Regions from separate parts of the Tepidimonas taiwanensis genome, predicted to be linked through region 1. Evidence: predicted binding sites of a transcription regulator. Region 1 holds the regulator's gene; the other holds the start of a gene.
The links. Region 1 encodes NrdR, which represses ribonucleotide reductase genes. Its sites were predicted from a motif close to CACNANATNTNGTG; they were not measured.
Positions count from the first base shown of each region.

Region 1 (5,024 bases):
GGTCGATTGCACGGGGCACACCGGGGCGCGGCGCAACCGGTGATGGATTACATTCCCAAAAAGAATAAAACATCGGTTTCTAAGTATTGACCAGTCATGACGATCACCCTACCATCGCGCCCGTTCATTCGGTAAAACCCGAATCCCGGCCGGACGGGCGCATCGCCCGCCCCCACCGGCGCCACGAGGGCGCCACACCGGGACCTCTGTGATTGGGTCGCCAGCGCCCCACCGCCCCGCAGGGCGGGTCGGGCCGCTGGCCCCGCGTTCACCACCGATGGCGCGCCGCTGCGTCGGCGCCTGGTGGATCGGGACGCGGGTCTTGTTGAGAGAAAGGAGTGTGCGCATGACCCCGTGCATCGACACCCGGGAGATGCTCCCGGTCGACGTGCCCGCGGCGGCCCGCGCGCCATCGCGTCTCGCACCTGCGCGCGTCGCGGCCCGGATCTGGGCCGCCGCGCGGCATGGCATGGCCTTGGTCGGCTTGGCGACGCTGGCGACGCTGGCGCTGTTGGCCGCCCACCCGGAACTGCGCGCCGACGTGCAGCGGGCGCTGGTGGCGGGCTGGACCGCGGATGACGTCGCCGACGCCGTGTCCCTCGTCACCGACGGGAACGAGGACATCAGCGACCGCGTGCTAGCCGCCGACCTTCAGGCCCTGCCGCCGGAACAGGCGCGCGTGGCGCAGTGGCTGGCGCGCAAATACCGGGTCGCCAGCGAGCCGATCGGCGCTCTCGTCGCAGAGGCGTACCAGCTCGGGCCGCAGCTGCGGCTCGACCCCGCGCTCATCCTCGCGGTCATGGCGATCGAATCGCGCTTCAACCCCTTCGCCGCCAGCCCGTGGGGTGCGCACGGGCTGATGCAGGTGCACACGCGCGTCCACGCCGACAAGTTCGAGGCGCTGGGCGGCACCCTCGCGGTGTTCGACCCGCTGAGCAACCTGCGCGTGGGCGCCGCGATCCTGCAGGACGCGGTGCGCCGCGCCGGCTCGATCCCGGGCGGGCTGCGGCTGTACGTCGGCGCCGTCACGAGCGATGGCGCGGACTACATCGTCAAGGTGCTGTCGGAGTACGAGCGGCTCAAGCGCGTGCACGGCGGCCAGCGTGTGCCGTTCCAGGCGGCGATGCCGCTGCCCGAAGGCATACTGCCGCCAGCGGTGCCGGTGACGCCAACGGTTCCTGGCGCGTCGCGTGATGACAGGGGCAGTGCCCTCGAGGCAGACGCGGCGCCGCGCGCCCCGGCCGCGGGCCCGCAGGCCTCTTGATAGAATAGGGCGCGCGCGCAACTGGCGATAGGCGCGGCGGCGGGCGCGGTGCGCCCCGCCGGCGGCCGACGTGGACACACCACGGGGGAGCGCGCGGCTGCCGTGGACCGGTCCGCGGCGCGTGTGCCGTTCGCCTGGGCCGCCCGGGGTGCCGGTATCCGGCACCGCGGGTCCAACCGACCCCGACAGGACCGCCATGTTCGACCGCAACATCCTCATCGAGCAAACCGACCCCGAACTGTGGGCCGCGATCCAGGCCGAAAACCGCCGCCAGGAAGCCCACATCGAACTCATCGCCAGCGAAAACTACGCCTCGCCGGCCGTGATGGCCGCGCAGGGCACGCAGCTGACCAACAAATACGCCGAAGGCTATCCCGGGCGGCGCTACTATGGTGGCTGCGAGCACGTGGACGTGGCCGAGCAGCTCGCGATCGACCGCGTCAAGCAGCTCTTCGGGGCCGAGGCGGCCAACGTCCAGCCGCACTGCGGCGCCAGCGCCAACGAGGCGGTGTTTCTTGCGTTCCTCAAGCCTGGCGACACCATCATGGGCATGAGCCTGGCCGAAGGCGGCCACCTCACGCACGGCATGGCGCTGAACATGTCGGGCAAGTGGTTCAACGTCATCAGCTACGGCCTCAACGACCGAGAGGAGATCGACTACGACGCGATGGAGGCCAAGGCGCGCGCGCACCGGCCCAAACTGATCATCGCCGGGGCGAGCGCCTACAGCCTGCGCATCGACTTCGAGCGCTTCGCCCGCGTCGCGCGCGAAATCGGCGCCATCTTCATGGTGGACATGGCGCACTACGCCGGCCTGATCGCGGCGGGCGTCTACCCGAACCCGGTGCCGCACGCCGACGTCGTCACCTCCACGACGCACAAGAGCCTGCGCGGCCCGCGCGGCGGCATCATCCTGATGAAGGCCGAGCACGAAAAGGCCATCAACAGCGCGGTCTTCCCCGGCCTGCAGGGTGGGCCGCTGATGCACGTCATCGCCGCCAAGGCCGTCGCGTTCAAAGAGGCGCTGTCGCCCGCGTTCAAGACCTACCAGCAGCAAGTCGTCCGCAACGCGCAGGCGATGGCCGAGACGCTGCAGGCGCGCGGCCTGCGCATCGTGAGCGGCCGCACCGAAAGCCACGTGATGCTCGTCGACCTGCGCGCCAAGGGCATCACCGGTAAGGAGGCCGAGGCGGTGCTCGGCCAGGCGCACATCACCGTCAACAAAAACGCCATCCCCAACGACCCGGAAAAGCCGATGGTCACCAGCGGCATCCGCCTGGGCACGCCCGCGATGACCACGCGCGGGTTCGGCGAGGCGGAGGCGCGCCAGACCGCACACCTGATCGCCGACGTGCTCGACGATCCGCGCAACCCGACCACGATCGAGCGGGTGCGCGCGCAGGTGGCGGAGCTGACGGCGCGCTTCCCCGTCTACGGCTGAGACGCCATGAAGTGCCCCTTCTGCGGACACGGCGACACCCAGGTGGTTGAGACGCGCGAGTCCGACGACGGGGCCTTCGTGCGCCGGCGCCGCCGCTGCGGTGGCTGCGAGCGGCGCTTCACCACCTATGAGCGGCCGGAGGTCACGTTCCCGCAGGTGGTCAAGAAGGACGGCCGGCGCGTCGACTACGACCCGGCGAAACTGCGCGCCAGCATCGCGCTGGCGCTGCGCAAGCGCCCCATCGCCACGGCGCAGATCGACGCCGCCATCGCGCGCATCGAGGAAAAGCTCCTCGCCGAACCGACGCGCGAGGTGCCCTCGCAGCGGCTGGGCGAGTGGGTCATGGAGGAGCTACACCAGCTCGACCAGGTGGCCTACGTGCGTTTTGCCAGCGTCTACCGCAGCTTCGAGGACGTCGACGCCTTCAGGACCCTGATCGACGAGGTGCGTCGTTGAGCGTCGACGGCTCGGTAGCCGCCTTTCGTTTCAGAGGCACGCTGACTTGCGCGACAAACTCGCCATCTGACTCGTATACCCGCAACCGTGCCGACGCGCCATGGTGCAGCGCGAGCCGCTCCCGCAGGTTGTTCAGGGCGATGCCATGGCCCTGCGCCGCCGGGCGATCGGCATCCACGATGGGGTTGCGCACAAACAGCACGAGCTGTGACGCGTCAGCAAACGCCTCCACCGTCACACACCCACCGCGCAAGCGTGGTTCCACGCCGTGGACCACGGCGTTTTCGACGAGGGGTTGCAGCGTCAGCGAAGGCAGCAGCGCATCCATCGGGGCGGCGTCCACCCGCCACTGCACCGCCAAACGCTCCCCCAGCCGCGCTTGCTCCACCGCCAAGTACGACCGCGCCAACGCAAGCTCCTCAGCCAACGTGACTTGATGGCGCGGCTCCTTCAACAGCGCGCGATACAACTCGGCCAAATCCTCCAACAAAGTCTCCGCGCGCTCAGGGTCGCGACGGATCAGCGCCAGCACACTGTTGAGGCTGTTGAACAAAAAGTGCGGTTGCATGCGCGCGTGCAGCGCTTGCAGACGGGCGTTGACCAAGGCCGGCAACAGGCGCTGCCGCTGCCAAGCCTCCCATAAAGCCGCCATCGCCAGCCACATCAGCACCCACGCCGTGTGCCGCAACGGGTCTGTACCGGGCGGTACCCGGTACGCTACCATCCAGGCATGCCCCAACGGGGCCATCATCACCGCCGCGACAGTGGCAAGCACCACGCCCACCGGGGCTGGGTAACGACGGGCAAGACACCACACCACCACCGCGGCACTCCCGGCAGCAATCGCACCCAAAGCGTGTCCAACCCAAGCTGCCGGTGCCCACGGTGTCGAATGCCACGCCGCCAATGCCAGCGTCGCCGCAAACATCCAACACCAAACCCGCACCAACAGCGCCATCGTTGGCGCGCGACGGCCACCGAGCTCAGCTGCACTCGCCCGCACTCAACGCCTCCTGTCGCCAACGCCCCGCAGCATTCATTACCAAACGCATGCCAAAACGCCCCGAATCGTCACACGCAACCAGACTGCCCGCCTGAAAAGCGCCTGTGTGTAGCCGCGACCGGCCCTGCGGGGTATACATGACGTACCGACCAACCGTCACAGCACCGCGCAACTGACTGCGTGCCCACACGCGCGAGGCGGGCCGCTGGCGCAACAACACCTCGTGAGGCACCGAGCGCCGCCCATCCCCATCGCCGTCCTCGAACACGATCCACCCGACGGACCACCCCTGCTCGGGGGCGCAGCGCTGCCCGTCCACACTGGGACACACCGTGACCAACAGGGACTTGGCCACCGCATGATAGCGCGCGGCATTCATATCGCTGACCCACAGCTGCGCCGCTTGCTGCAAAGCCCATCGCCGCCACAGCGATTGCAGCATCCCCGCCGCGCTGCAGACGAGGATCGCCACCAGCGCTGTGATGGCGAGGATCTCGACCAGCGTTATCCCCGCCAACGCCGCACGTGGCCCAAGACACGCAGCACCGTTCATCCTCCCAGGCATACACACTCGTCGGGCGGTACGTGGTACCGCCGAGTGTCCGTGTATTCTGTCCGCATGCCGCAATCCGTTCATCACCGTCGCGCTCGCTCAGTCGGTCTGACCCTCGTCGAGGTCATGGTCGTCGTTGCCATTTTGGCCATCATCGCCGCCATCGCCGGCCCCAATCTCCGGCCATTGGTGCAGCGTTGGCGCGTCGACGCAACCGCCAATGAATTGGCCAGCGGGCTGCGCTTGGCGCGGCAAGAGGCCCTGCGCCGTAACAATGGCGTCGAATTCTGCACCGTCAACAACGTGT
Region 1 covers NZ_CP083911.1:1,817,600-1,822,623, forward strand. Annotated here, with positions in the region: gene LCC91_RS08545 (transglycosylase SLT domain-containing protein) at 347-1,264, shown strand; gene glyA (serine hydroxymethyltransferase) at 1,461-2,705, shown strand; gene nrdR (transcriptional regulator NrdR) at 2,712-3,161, shown strand; gene LCC91_RS08560 (sensor histidine kinase) at 3,130-3,936, opposite strand; gene LCC91_RS08565 (GspH/FimT family pseudopilin) at 4,145-4,717, opposite strand; gene LCC91_RS08570 (GspH/FimT family pseudopilin) at 4,784-5,024, shown strand, end outside.

Region 2 (5,024 bases), 180 kb from region 1:
TCGCGCCTGGACGCGCAGCGGCTCAACATCATGACGGTCGAAGACCCGATCGAGTACGAACTGCCGGGCATCGGCCAGACGCAGGTCAACCCCAAGATCGACCTGACGTTTGCGAAGGCGCTGCGCGCGATCCTGCGCCAGGACCCGGACGTCATCATGATCGGCGAGATCCGCGACCGCGAAACCGCGCAGATCGCGATCCAGGCGTCGCTGACCGGCCACCTGGTGCTGGCGACGCTGCACACCAACGACGCCCCGAGCGCCGTCACGCGCCTCGTGGACATGGGGGTGGAGCCGTTTCTGCTGTCGAGTTCGCTGCTCGGCGTGCTCGCACAGCGCCTGGTGCGCAAGATCTGTCCGGCGTGCCGCGGCGCCGGCTGCGAGGCGTGTGGCGCGAGCGGCTACCAGGGCCGCACGGGCCTCTTCGAGCTGATGCCGGTGGACGATGCGGTGCGCGCGCTCATCCACGCCGGCGCGGCGGAAGCGGCGCTGCGCGAACGCGCCCAGGCGCTCGGCATGGTGCCGCTGCGCCAGGCGGGCGACGCGCTGGTCGCGCAGGGCGTCACGACCGCCGAGGAAGTGTGGCGCGTCACGCGCGATTGATCCCGGGGATGTCAAGGCGTGGCCGTCTACCGTTACGAGGCGCTCGACGAACGCGGCAACCGCCGGCGCGGCCAGATCGACGCCGACTCGGCCCGTGCCGCGCGCGCCCGGCTGCGCGCGCAGGGGCTGGCACCGATCGGCGTCACCGAGGCGGGCGCGGCCGATGGCGCGGCGGCTGGGGAGCGCCGCGCCCTGAACCGCACGCGGCTCGCGTCGTGGACGCGCCAGCTCGCGTCGCTGGTCGCGGGCGGGCTGCCGCTGGAGCGGGCGCTGGCCACGCTGGCGGACGAGGCCGAGACCCCGCGCGAGCGCGAACTGCTCACCCAACTGCGCGCCGAGGTCAACGCGGGGAGTGCGCTGGCCACGGCGCTGGCGGCGCACCCGCGCACCTTCGACGACAGCTACCGCGCGGTGGTCGCGGCGGGGGAAGCCAGTGGCCGGCTGGGTGCCGTACTCGAGCGGCTCGCCGACGAACTCGAGGCCAGCGATGCGCTGCGCCAGCGGGTCCTCTCGGCGGTGCTGTATCCGGCCATCGTCACCGTGTTTGCGCTCGCCATCGTGGTGTTCCTGATGACCAGCGTCGTGCCGCAGGTGGCGCAGGCGTTCAGCAGCGGACGGCGTGCGCTGCCGCTGTTGACCGTCGTCATGCTGCGCGTCAGCCAGTGGCTGCGCGACTGGGGCTGGACACTGCCGGTGCTCGCGGCGCTGGGCGCGGGTGCCATCGCCGGTGCCCGGCGCACGCCGGCGCTGCGGCAGCGGCTGGATCGCGCGTGGCTGGGCGTGCCCGTCGTGGGGCGGCTCAGCCGCCAGTACGACGTGGCGCGCTTCGCGGGCACGCTCGCGCTGCTGACCGGCGCGGGTGTACCGCTGCTGCGGGCGCTGCAGACGGCCGCGGGGACGTTGCGCAACCACGCGCTGCGCGCCGACGCGCTGGAGGTGCTCGCCCTCGTGCGCGAAGGGGCACCCCTGGCGGCGGCGCTGGCCACACGCCGCGCGTTTGCCGGGCCACTGATCGCCTTTGCCCGGCTGGGCGAACAAACCGGCCAGCTCAGCGTGATGCTGCAGCGGGCGGCGCAACAGCTCGCCGCCGACGTACAACGCCGCACGCTGCGGCTGGCCACGCTGCTGGAACCCGCCCTCATCGTCGCGATGGGGGCAATCGTGCTGCTGATCGTGCTGTCGGTGATGCTGCCGATCATCCAGCTCAATCAGCTGGTGCGCTGACGCCATGCCCCACGCCTCACCCGCGCCGCACGCCCACCCCGGTACCCTATCCGCTACCGGTGGCACGGCCTGCGACCCCGGCGCTGCGCCACGTACTGACGCCCCCCGCGACGCCGGCCCTGTCCCCGGCACATCCCCCGAACACAGCGCCCAGCCTGCCGGCACTTGGCTCCCGTGGGCGCGCCGGGTGCCCTCACCCCACCACGGCCCCCGGCCGGAGGGGGCGACGCTGGACCTGATCGTCGTGCACTCGATCAGCCTGCCGCCCGGCGAGTACGGCGGCCCGTACATCGAGCAGCTCTTCACCCACACGCTGGACTGGGACACCCATCCGTATTTCCAGCAGATCCGCGGCCTCGAGGTCTCGGCACACTTCCTCATCCGGCGCGACGGGGCGCTGGTGCAGTTCGTCGCCTGCGAGCGGCGGGCGTGGCACGCGGGTGTCTCCGCGTGGCGGGACCGCCCGAATTGCAACGACTTTTCGATCGGGATCGAACTCGAAGGACTCGAAGGCGACCGCTTCGAGGACGTTCAGTACGCGACGCTGGCACGGCTGTGCGGCGAGCTGCGCGCGCGCTTCCCGACGCTCACCGACATCGCCGGCCACGAACACATCGCCCCGGGGCGCAAGCGCGACCCCGGCCCCGGCTTCGACTGGGCGCGGCTGGCGGCACTGACCGGCTGGCCCGCCGAAGGGCTCGCCAGCACCGCGGCGGCGACCGACACCCGCGCGACCTGAAGACCGCACCCGGACCCGCCCGTTCTGACACGGGTCAGCCGCGCGTGCCCGCGTCCGCGTCGCGGCCGTCGGGCCCCGTCCCGGCCCCCTATCGATCCGGCACGAAGAAGTTCCGTGCCCCCCGCAGTGTTCTGGGCCTCTGACAAAAGCGAAGCAGGAGGCTCAAGACAAGCCCGTGCCGGAGCGACAACGCCCAACAACGCCGCCACCCCGCGGGAAAACCCGAGGCAATCGCGGCGCGCCCACGGCATAGAAAGAATTTTTGTGGCGCGGTGACGCACACGGCCACCGGCTCGCGCTACACTACCGCTAGCGTTTTTCGAACCCGTTGGACACTATATCTAGTGTCCTAAGTCGGGTCATCCTTTTCTCGTCCATTTACGCGAGGACCCATGCAGACCACGCTCACTTCCCCCTCGTCGCCTGCCCACGGCACCCCCGCGGCCGACGTCGCGCGCGCGGCCAGCAGCACCACGCTGCCCCACTACCAGATCATCCGCCGCAACGGCGCCGTCGTGCCGTTCGAGCCCAACAAAATCGCCGTGGCGATGATGAAAGCCTTCCTGGCCGTGCACGGGCCGCAGGGGGCGGCGTCGGCCAGCGTGCGCGAGACGGTCGAGCAGCTGACCCAGGCGGTCGTGCGGGCGCTGATGCGCTCGCGCCCGGGCGGCGGGACCTTCCACATCGAGGACGTGCAGGACCAGGTCGAGCTGGGCCTGATGCGCGGCGGCCACCACGAGGTCGCGCGCGCCTACGTGCTCTACCGCGAGCGCCGCGCGCAGGAGCGCGCCGCCCGGGCGGCGCAGGAACAGGCGCAGCCCGCGCAGCCGGTGCTGCACGTCGTCGACGGCGGCGAGCGCCGCCCGCTCGATCTGGAACGCCTGCAGGCGCTGATCCACTCCGCCGTCGAGGGGCTGGGGCCGGACGTCAAAGCCGAGCCGATCGTGGCCGAGACGCTGCGTAACCTCTACGACGGCGTGCCGATGGAGGAAGTGCACAAGGCGGCGATCCTGGCCGCGCGCACCAAGATCGAGACCGACCCCGACTACACCTACGCCACCGCGCGGCTGCTGCTGCACACCATCTACAAGGAGGTGCTGGGCGAGGAGGTCACGCACGCGCAGATGCACACGCGCTACGCCGAATACTTCCCCGCCTTCATCAAGAAGGGGGTCGAGGCCGAACTGCTCAACCCCGAGCTGCTGACCTTCGACCTGGCGCAGTTGGCCGCGGCGCTCAAGCCCGAGCGCGACCTGCAGTTCGACTACCTCGGGCTGCAAACCCTGTACGACCGCTATTTCCTGCACGTGCGCAAGCGCCGCATCGAGCTGCCGCAGGCTTTCTTCATGCGCGTGGCGATGGGCCTGGCCCTCAACGAGATCGACCGTGAGGCGCGCGCCATCGAGTTCTACGAGGTCCTGTCCTCGTTCGACTTCATGTCGTCCACGCCCACCCTGTTCAACAGCGGCACGCTGCGCTCGCAGCTCTCGAGCTGCTACCTCACCACCGTGCCGGACGACCTGGAGGGCATCTACGACGCGATCAAGGAAAACGCCCTGCTGTCCAAGTTCGCCGGCGGCCTGGGCAATGACTGGACGCGCGTGCGCGCGCTGGGCAGCCACATCAAGGGCACCAACGGCGAGTCGCAGGGCGTCGTGCCGTTCCTGAAGGTCGTTAACGACACCGCGGTGGCCGTCAACCAGGGCGGCAAGCGCAAGGGCGCCGTGTGCTGCTATCTGGAGACGTGGCACCTGGACATCGAGGAGTTCCTGGAGCTGCGCAAGAACACCGGCGACGACCGCCGCCGCACGCACGACATGAACACGGCCAACTGGATTCCGGACCTGTTCATGAAGCGCGTGATGGAAGACGGCATGTGGACGCTGTTTTCGCCGTCGAGCGTGCCGGACCTGCACGACAAGTTCGGCCGCGATTTCGAAGAGGCGTACGTGGCCTATGAAGAAAAAGCCGCCCGTGGCGAAATCCAGCCGTGCAAGCAGGTGCGCGCCGTCGACCTGTGGCGCAAGATGCTGACCATGCTGTTCGAGACCGGGCACCCGTGGATCACGTTCAAGGACCCGTGCAACATCCGCAGCCCGCAGCAGCACGTCGGCGTCGTGCACTCGTCCAACCTGTGCACCGAGATCACGCTCAACACCAGCGACACCGAAACCGCGGTGTGTAACCTCGGCTCGGTCAACCTGGTGCAGCACCTCAAGGACGGGCCCAACGGCAAGGAGCTCGACCACGACAAGCTCAAGCGCACCATCGCCACCGCGATGCGCATGCTCGACAACGTGATCGACATCAACTACTACGCGGTCAAGAAGGCGCGCGACGCCAACCTGCGCCACCGGCCGGTGGGGCTGGGCATCATGGGCTTCCAGGACGCGCTGTACGAGCTGCGCATCCCCTACGCGTCGGAGGCGGCGGTCGAGTTCGCCGACCGCTCGATGGA
Region 2 covers NZ_CP083911.1:1,995,107-2,000,130, forward strand. Annotated here, with positions in the region: gene LCC91_RS09415 (GspE/PulE family protein) at 1-603, shown strand, start outside; gene gspF (type II secretion system inner membrane protein GspF) at 622-1,827, shown strand; partial or broken gene ampD (1,6-anhydro-N-acetylmuramyl-L-alanine amidase AmpD) at 1,994-2,566, shown strand; gene LCC91_RS09430 (ribonucleoside-diphosphate reductase subunit alpha) at 2,959-5,024, shown strand, end outside.
Region 2: LCC91_RS09430 (ribonucleoside-diphosphate reductase subunit alpha) is a predicted target of NrdR. The motif match lies at 2,900-2,913, and genes of this name have one in related genera.